DNA from 2 places in the Microbacterium xanthum genome. Region 2 is predicted to be linked to the other one. Evidence: riboswitches for the same ligand, from Rfam matches in the RefSeq annotation. Region 2 holds a riboswitch; the other holds the start of a gene.
The links. A riboswitch is a leader RNA that binds a small molecule or an ion and turns the genes downstream of it on or off. The one in region 2 is predicted to bind thiamine pyrophosphate.
Positions count from the first base shown of each region.

Region 1: another riboswitch for thiamine pyrophosphate. It lies ahead of thiM (hydroxyethylthiazole kinase); the one in region 2 lies ahead of RZO50_RS05605 (ECF transporter S component).

Region 1 covers NZ_JAWHUE010000003.1:181,042-185,451, reverse strand. Annotated here, with positions in the region: gene RZO50_RS10945 (iron ABC transporter ATP-binding protein) at 1-163, shown strand, start outside; gene RZO50_RS10940 (formate/nitrite transporter family protein) at 192-1,019, opposite strand; gene RZO50_RS10935 (hypothetical protein) at 1,459-1,881, shown strand; TPP riboswitch at 1,927-2,018, shown strand; gene thiM (hydroxyethylthiazole kinase) at 2,010-2,852, shown strand; gene thiE (thiamine phosphate synthase) at 2,849-3,526, shown strand; gene RZO50_RS10920 (bifunctional hydroxymethylpyrimidine kinase/phosphomethylpyrimidine kinase) at 3,523-4,410, shown strand, end outside.
Region 2 covers NZ_JAWHUE010000001.1:1,166,798-1,171,207, reverse strand. Annotated here, with positions in the region: gene RZO50_RS05610 (ABC transporter ATP-binding protein) at 1-1,364, opposite strand, end outside; gene RZO50_RS05605 (ECF transporter S component) at 1,364-2,002, opposite strand; TPP riboswitch at 1,995-2,105, opposite strand; gene RZO50_RS05600 (D-alanyl-D-alanine carboxypeptidase) at 2,145-3,689, shown strand; gene RZO50_RS05595 (J domain-containing protein) at 3,719-4,410, opposite strand, start outside.

The sequences.
Region 1 (4,410 bases), on a different contig from region 2:
CTACAGCGATCGCATCATCGCCATGGAGGACGGGCGGATCGCCGTGCACGGCACCCCGGACGAGATCATCCGAGACGACGTCCTCACGCGCATCTTCAAGACACCCGTCACGGTGCTCCCGGGGCCCACCGGGCCCATCGCGGCATACCACCGCACCGCCTGACGAGCCCTCACCGGAGAGGCGGGCGCCGTCACCCGAGATTCCGGCGCCGGAGCTTGAAGAGCTCGCCCTCACGCACGATGCGCAGCACCGTCACCAGCAACAGGCCGCCGAGCAGGTTCAGCCCGAGGACCGGGAGGAACCACAGCAGCCAGTCGAGATAGGTGATGTCGGCACCGCTGAGGATGGCGCCGAACGCGAACAGGGAGTCCAGGATCGAGTGGAACAACTGGAACCCTGCCAGCAGAAACCCGCCCGCGACGGCGGCGACGATCTTGGCCGGCTCCGAGTCGGTGCCCTCCTGCATGCGCGTCATGAGGGTGATGACCGCGCCACCCAACAGAGCAAGCGTCACAAAGCGCCAGTCCAGCGGAGCATCCAGGAAGTGGTGCGCGGTTTCATCGAGCACCCCGTGCCACTCCGGAAAAGCGAGCACGATGAGGCCCATGATCAGCCACCCGCCCGCGAGATTGGCCACGAGCGTTCCCGCCCACAGTCGCACAAGTTGGATCACCGTGCCCTCTCGGGCGATCAGCGCAGCGATCGGCATCAGGAAGTTCTCGGTGAACAGTTCGCTGTGCGCCATCAGCAACGCGATCAGGCCGACGCTGAAGGCGAGCCCCGCCAGCAGGTGATCGCCGGTCGCGTGAAGAACCCCGATGTAGGCAAGCACGCCGACCCCGACCTCGACGCCGCCGAGGAATCCCGTGACCAGCGTCGCACGCAGGGTGCGGTGCAGCCGTTCCGCGCCCTCGCCGACGACATCCTCGAACTCCAGCTCGAGCTCTTCCTCGACCGGTCCGGCATTGTCGCCGTCGCGCCGGCGCTCGTCGGCATGGCGTTCGTGGTCATCTCGCATCTGTTCATCCTGGCGGGTCGAGTCGACCGTGAGGCGGGCCTTGACCTGCCGGATGCGCCGTGTTTGCGGTCTGGGCGAGCGATAAGAATCGAGCTTCTGATGGAGAGGGAAAGAAACCGCTCTCAAATCGTTACAGACTTTGTCAAGGGCATAGGTTGCGCGGTCGCCGTGATGCACAGTAGGGGAACCGCACAAACAAGGGGGTCTCATATGACGACAGACGAAAGCACCCACGTGGCCGAGGCTGCGTCGGAGAGCGAAGACAACACCTTCGGTCGCTGGCTTCACGTCATCAACCACGGGGCCAAGTAAGCGTCCACCGCTTACGTGCTGAGGACCCTCCCGACCGGCTCCCCCGGATCGGGAGGGTTCTTCATGTTGGGGAGGAACCCCGCGGGTCGGTGTGCCAGGGTGGAGAGCACCGCTCGGAAGGGGAACCGTGCCGCGCACACGCCGGCGCCTCGCGCCGCTCGCCCTCATCGTGGCCGTGTCCTCGGCACTCGCCGCGTGCACGGGAGGCTCCGCGGTCTACTCCGACCTCATGGCCGCACCGAGTGACGCCGATGGGATCCCGGAATTCGTCGACGACCCCGACGCGCTGATCGAGGTCGAGACGGCCCGATATGTCGCGACCGACCTCGGCAACGACCTCTGGGTCGCCGAGGGCACCGAGCCCGACACGGTTTGCGTCCTTGCGGTGGACCCAGCCGAGCAGACATGGGTCGTCGGCTGCACGCTGTGGGGCTCACCGATGGGCATCGGCGCCCCGGGATCGGGGACCGGCTACATCCTCCGACCCGATTCGGGAACGGGCAACGACGGCGTCGCGGTCTCCGCCAACATCGTCCGCGGCCGGATGTGACGGACGGGTCCGCACGCGGCGAGACGCGGCGCCGCTAGGGTGGGGTGCAGTGACACGGGGTGCGCCGACGCGCTGAGAACACACCCGTCGAACCTGATCTAGTTCGTACTAGCGAAGGGATGTCGCGAATGACTGTTCGCACGTCTACGTCCGTATCCGCCCTCGACGGCGATCTCTCCGCGTTCGGGGGCGCGAGCGCCGACCTCCTGCACCACGTCCGCGCATCCGCACCCCTGGTGCAGTGCATCACCAACGCGGTGGTCACCGGCTTCACCGCCAATGTGCTGTTGGCCACCGGAGCCTCGCCCGCCATGTGCGACATCCCGGATGAGGCGGGGGTGCTCGCCGGCGTGGCCGGGGGACTCCTCGTCAATCTCGGCACGCCCACCGCCGAGCAGCGCCACGCCGCCCTCGAAGCGGTCGAGACGGCCGCCGGCACCGAGACGCCCTGGGTGCTCGACCCCGTCGCGGTGGGAATGCTGCCGGTGCGCACCGCTTTGGCCGTCCGTCTTCGCGATGCCTCACCGACGATCATTCGCGGCAACGCCAGTGAGATCCTCGCGCTCGCCGGCGCCGGCGGCGGTGGCAAGGGCGTCGACGCGATCGACTCCACCGAGGCCGCGGCCTACGTCGCCGCCGACCTCGCGACCCGCACGCGCGCCGTCGTCGCCGTGAGCGGCCCCGTCGACCTCATCACCGACGGCACTCGGACGGTGCGGGTCGCCAACGGGCACGAGTGGCTGACGAAGGTGACCGGAGGGGGATGCGCGCTCGGTGCGCTCATGGCCGCCTTCGCCTCGACGACCGACGACGCGCTGACCGCCGCGGTGGCCGCGACCCTCACCCACACCATCGCGGCCGAGGACGCCGCGGCCGCGAGCAAGGGCCCAGGTTCCTTCGCGGTCGCGCTGCTGGATGCGCTGCATGCGCTCACGCCTGGGCAGCTCGCGGAGCGGGCGCGCCTCTCATGACCACGGTGGCCGCCGTCGACCTCCGAACCTACGTCGTCACCGACGCCGTCCTCAGCGGTGACCGGGGCGTGCTGTCGGTGATCGCCGACGCGGTGCACGCGGGAGCGGGAATCATTCAGATCCGTGAGAAGAATGCCCCCACCGGCGAGCTGTTCGAGCTCGTGATGCGCGCGGCCGAGGTGACCGCCGGACGCTGCGCCCTCGTCGTCGACGATCGGGTGGACGTCTTCCTCGCCGCCCGCGCCGCCGGAGCGGCCGTGCACGGGGTGCACGTCGGGCAGTCGGATCTTCCCGTCGCGGCCGTCCGGCACCTCGTCGGGGACGTCAACCCCGACGGCACGCGCGCGCTGGTGGGGCTCACCGCGAACAGTCACGCGCATCTCGCGGCCGTCGCGGCCCTGCCCGTCGGCACGGTCGACTACCTGGGCGTCGGGGTCATCCGGGCCACGGCCACCAAGCCCGACCATCCCGCTCCGCTCGGCATCGAGGGGTTCGCCGCGCTCGCCGCCGCCGCGACCGTCCCGTGCGTGGCGATCGGCGGGATCGATGTGGACGACATCCCCGCGCTCCGCGATGCCGGCGCAGCGGGGGCGGCCGTCGTCTCCGCCATCTGCGCCGCCCCCGATCCGGCGGCCGCGACGCGGCGCTTCACGGCCGCGTGGAGCGCCGCATGATCCCCGCCGAGCGCTCGGTCCCGCGCGTCCTCAGCATCGCCGGAAGCGACCCGAGCGGCGGAGCCGGCATCCAGGCCGACCTCAAGTCCATCGCCGCCAACGGCGGGTACGGAATGGCGGCGATCACCGCGCTGACCGCTCAGAACACCCGCGGGGTGACCGGAGTGCATGTGCCACCGCCCGGGTTCCTTCGCGCGCAACTCGACGCGATCGCGGACGACATCGTCATCGACGCGGTCAAGATCGGCATGCTCGGCACCGTGGCGGTCATCGACGAGGTCGCCGCGTGGCTGGGGGAGCACCCGGTGCCGATCGTGGTCCTCGACCCGGTCATGATCGCCACGAGCGGTGACCGGCTGCTCGACGCCGACGCAGAGGACGCGCTTCGTCGCATGCTGCCACGCGCCGATGCGGTCACCCCGAACATTCCCGAACTGGCCGTGCTGGCCGGCGAGGAGCGGGCCGGCGACTGGGCCGGTGCGCTCGCGCAGGCCCAGCGGGTCGCCGCGCGCGACGGGGTCGTGGTCATCGTCAAGGGCGGGCATCTCCAGGCCGACGAGGCGCCGGACGCCGTCGTCACCGCCGACGGGGTGCTCGTGGACGTGGCGGGGGAGCGGATCGCCACCAGCTCCACCCATGGAACCGGATGCTCGCTGTCGAGCGCGCTGGCCACTCGGTTCGCCGCCACCGGCGACTGGGGAGTGGCGCTCCGCGAGAGCAAGCGGTGGTTGCAGGAGGCGATCGGCGCCGGAGCGGCGCTCGCTGTCGGGCAGGGGCACGGGCCGGTCGATCACTTCGCCGCGCTGCGCACGGTCGAGCCGACGCACGCTACGGCGTCTCCGAGGCTGCAGGTCGAACCGAGGGAGCCCGGATCGTGCGATGCC
Region 2 (4,410 bases):
GCGAGACGGAGGCGTTCGAGCAGCTCGTCGACGCGGGCGGCGATGCGGTCGGCGGGCAGGCCGAGCGCGCGCGGCCCGACCTCGAGTTCCTCGCGGACCGTGCGCGCGAGGAGCTGATGCTCGGGATCCTGCAGCACGGCGCCGATGCGCGTGAGCAGCGCGCGCGAGGACCACGTCACCGGATGCGGCGACGCACCCCCGCGCCGACGCCGCGCTCGCGCCCCGGCGGCGAGGGCCGATGCGGCCTCGACCACCCCGGATTCGGCGGGCAGGAGTCCCGCGAGGGTGAGGCCGAGGGTGGACTTCCCCGCGCCGTTGGGACCGATGACGCCGAGAACCTCGCCCGCGCGCACATCGAGGTGGAACGGACCGGCAACGGGAGTTCCCGGCACGCGCGCGACGACGAGGTCGCGCGCGTGGAGGAGCACGTCGCCCGGCGCCGCCGCCGGCCCCGGTGGGTACGCCGGCGGCACGCCCGGGACCCACACGCCGTCAGCCGCCAGCTCTCGCGCACGCGGCGGCACCGCGTCCGCCCGATCCCGCCCGCCAGCCGCCGCATCGAGTGCACGACCTACCGTCGAGTGGACGGCCCGTCGCGTGCCGGAATCCGTTCGCTCGGCGGTTTCCCCTGCGCTCGACCGGCCGGATGCACCGGTGGCGCCGAGGATGTCGCGGGGCGCACCGTCGGCAACGACACCCCCGCCGGGGGCGAGCACGATCACGCGGTCGACCAGCGGCAGCCACACGTCGATGCGGTGTTCGATGACCACGAGGGTCGCTCCGGTGGCGTCGAGGGCGCGTCCGACCGCGTCGCGCACGTCGGCGACCCCGGCCGGATCGAGGTTGGCGGTGGGTTCGTCCAGCAGCAGCACCTCGGGTCGCATCGCGACCGCTCCGGCAAGGGCCAGGCGCTGCTTCTGCCCGCCCGACAGCGCCGCGGTGGCACGGTCGAGCGGCACGTCGAGACCGACCGCGTCGAGCGCGTGCCGCACGCGCGGCCAGATCTCCTCTCGCGGTACCCCGAGGTTCTCGCACCCGAAGGCGACGTCGTCTCCGACGCGGGCGAGCACCGTCTGGCTGTCGGGATCCTGCAGGACCAGGCCGGATGCGCCGCGCGCCGCCGCAGCGAGGTCACCCGCCACACGCAGCTCGCCCTCCTGCTCCCCTTCGTCGGCCCCGCCGAGGACCCCGGCGATGCCCTGCAGCAGCGTGGACTTCCCCGACCCGGAGGCACCCAGCAGCAGCACGCGCTCACCGGGGTCGATGCGGAACGTCGTCTCGCGCACGGCCCACGCGTGGCGGGTGGCGTAGCGCCATCCCCACCCGCGCGCCTCGACGGCGGGTGTCGCGGATGCCGCCGCCACTACACGCGCTGGGTGACGTCGCGTCCCGCGGCGAAGCGGTTGAGCGCGCCCGTGGCCGCGAGCCCCCGCATGATCAGCCAGCCGCCGAGTCCGGCGATGACGACGCCGGAGACGGTGGTCGAGGTGATGTAGACGGTGGTGAACAGCACGTCGGCGCCCGGGAACCAGAGGATGCGGTCGTTGATGCCGCACGCGAGCCCGGCGCCCGCCCCGGCGAGCATCGCCACCGGCAGTCGCCACACGGCGTACGCGAAGATCAGGAACACCACCTCGGCACCGAGGCCCTGCACGAGGCCCGACACGATCGTGAGGGGCCCCCAGGCGTTGCCGACGAGCGCGGAGATGACCGCGGCGACGGTCTCGGTGTAGAGCGCGGCGCCGGGCTTGCGGATGATGAGCCCGCCGAGCACCCCGGCGATCAGCCACGGCCCTGCCACGAGCCCCTGCACCCCGGGCAGGAGCGGAGTCAGGATCGACGACGGGCCTTCGTAGGCGACGTTCCAGACGAGGAAGATCCCGGCGCAGGCGACGGCGATGACGCTGGCGACGACGATGTCGACGATGCGCCAGCGGAAGCGGCTCGCGGCCGGGCCCGTCACGGTGGAATCGGATGCGGACGTACGCGTGGATGCGTGCATGGTTACTCCCTCCCTGCGCCGGCATGATCCGGATCAGGTTCGGCGGTCGAAGCGCGTTTCGCTCCCTCTCAGCCCGACTCGTCGGACTCCCGCGGTGTGTGCCGATGAGTATAACGCGGGAGCGACGCGATAGTTTGGCCTGGTGACAGTGGAGGACGCGCCGCCCACGACCCGCCGGTCGTTGCGGGATCGGGCGCCTTCGCCCTCCGCCGTCGACCGCGAGGCGACCTCGAGCGATCTCGGCGATGTGGACATCCCCACCGGTGACGGCGTCCAGACTCCGGCCTCCGTGGCCGCCGCGGAGTTCGACGCCCAGGAGTCACCTCCCGCGGATGCGGCGGGCCCCACCACGGCGGCGCTCGCATGGGTCGACGCGGGGGCGCTGGCCCGCACGTCCGCTCCGAGCGACCTGTCCACCGCCACCACCTCGTACACGTCGGTGGGTGCGGACCTTCTCGCCGATCGGCCGCGGCGCAGCCTGTGGCGTCCGGGGGTGGTGTGGCCGACACTGGCCGTCGCGGCCGTGGCCGGCGCCTATGCCGCCACGACGCTGCTGTGGCCGCTGCACGCGGTGGCGCCGACGGTGACCCCCGTCACGGTCGACCCGATCCCGTCGGCGACGGTCGAGATGGCCTGGCCCGAGCCGGGGTCGTCGGCGGTCTCGGTCGCCGGCATCCCGACGACCCTCGCTTCGGCGGATGCGGTGGTGCCGATGGCGAGCATCACGAAGGTCGTCACCGCACTCGTCGTGCTGGACCGGATGCCGCTGGCAGTGGGAGAGCAGGGGCCGGAGTACTCCTTCACCGCCGCCGACAGTGCCGAGTACTGGCAATACCGCTACCGCGACGAGTCGGCACTGGATGTGCCGGTGGGCGGGTCGCTGACGGAGTACCAGATGCTCGAGGGCATGCTGATCGGCTCGGCCAACAACTATGCCGACCGCCTGGCCAGTCGCATCTGGCCCTCCGACGCCGTGTTCGCCGATGCGGCCAACACGTGGCTGTCGCGGCACGGACTCACCGGGATCACGGTCGTCGAGCCGACCGGCATCGACCCCGGCAACACGGCTGACCCGGCGTCCCTGCTCGCCCTGGCCTCGCGAGCGCTGGCCGATCCGATCATCGCCGAGATCGTGGCGAAGACGTCCGTCGAGCTTCCCGGCGCGGGGCTTGTCGAGAACACGAACTCGCTGCTGGCCGACGACGGCGTGGTCGGAGTGAAGACCGGCACGCTCGACGGCAGCTGGAATCTCCTGTCGGCGAAAGACATCGTGATCGGCGACACCACCGTTCGGCTGTACGGGTCGGTTCTCGGCGAAGCCGATGCCGAGGGCCGAGACGATGCCTCCCGGTCACTGTACGAGCAGGCCACCGCGGCGCTGCAGCCGGAGCCCTCGGTGACGGCCGGAACCGTCGCCGGGACGGTCACGACGCTGTGGGGGTCGGATGTCGATATCGTCGTGTCCGACGATGCGACGGTGATCCTGTGGGACGGCGGCACCGCGACCGTCGACGCCTCGTACGACCTCGACGATGCCCGCGACGCGGGCCAGGCCGTCGGCGACATGTCGGTCACCGGCCCGCTCGACGCCGCGACGGTGACTCTCGAGCTCGCCGACGACATCGAAGACCCGAGCGCCTGGTGGCGCCTCACGCATCCGCTCGACCTCTTCGGCCTCAACGGCTGAGTCCAGCGACGGACCTCGCGCGGAGCCGCTCAGGCGAAGCGGACGGCAGCCTGAAGGCGGGTGCGGATCTCGAACACCTCGGTGCCGCCGAGCGGCCGCGTGCCGGTGACCCCGCGCCGCAACACGGTCGACAGGGCGGAACGGGCGACGACGGCGGTCGGGATCCCGCGCACCTTGCCGATCTCCTGGATGGCGTGCTCGACGTCGTCGTCGGGGAGGACGACGATCGCCCCGCCGAACTTCACGCGCGCGGCACGTCCGACCGCGCGCAAGGCGGCGACGTGGGTCGCGATCGGGCCGCCGTCGACGTCGGCGACTTCACCGCGCTTGATGCGCACCGGCCGGCCGAAGTCTTCGGAGAGGATGCCGTACAGCCCGCTCGGGCCGAGGACGATGTGGTCGAGTTTCGCGCGACCGGCATCAATGTCGTGCCATGCCGTGTAGCCCATCCCGAGCTCGGAGACGATCACCGCGGTGGCCTCTTCGGCGAGGGCGTCGGCGAGCAGCCGGCGCACCTCGTGCGGCGCAGAACGCACCAGGTGCGGAGCGTACGGGTCGGGGATCTCGACGCCGCGGCCGACCCATTCGCGGATGAGCTCGAGGTACCTCTCCCGTCGCCACCCGCCGGGCTGGCCGTGGCTGCGAGCGCGGGGGCGGGTGTCCGGACGCGCCGACGGACGCGACGCGGCGGGTGTGCTCCAGGCCGGCTTCTCCGGTTCGG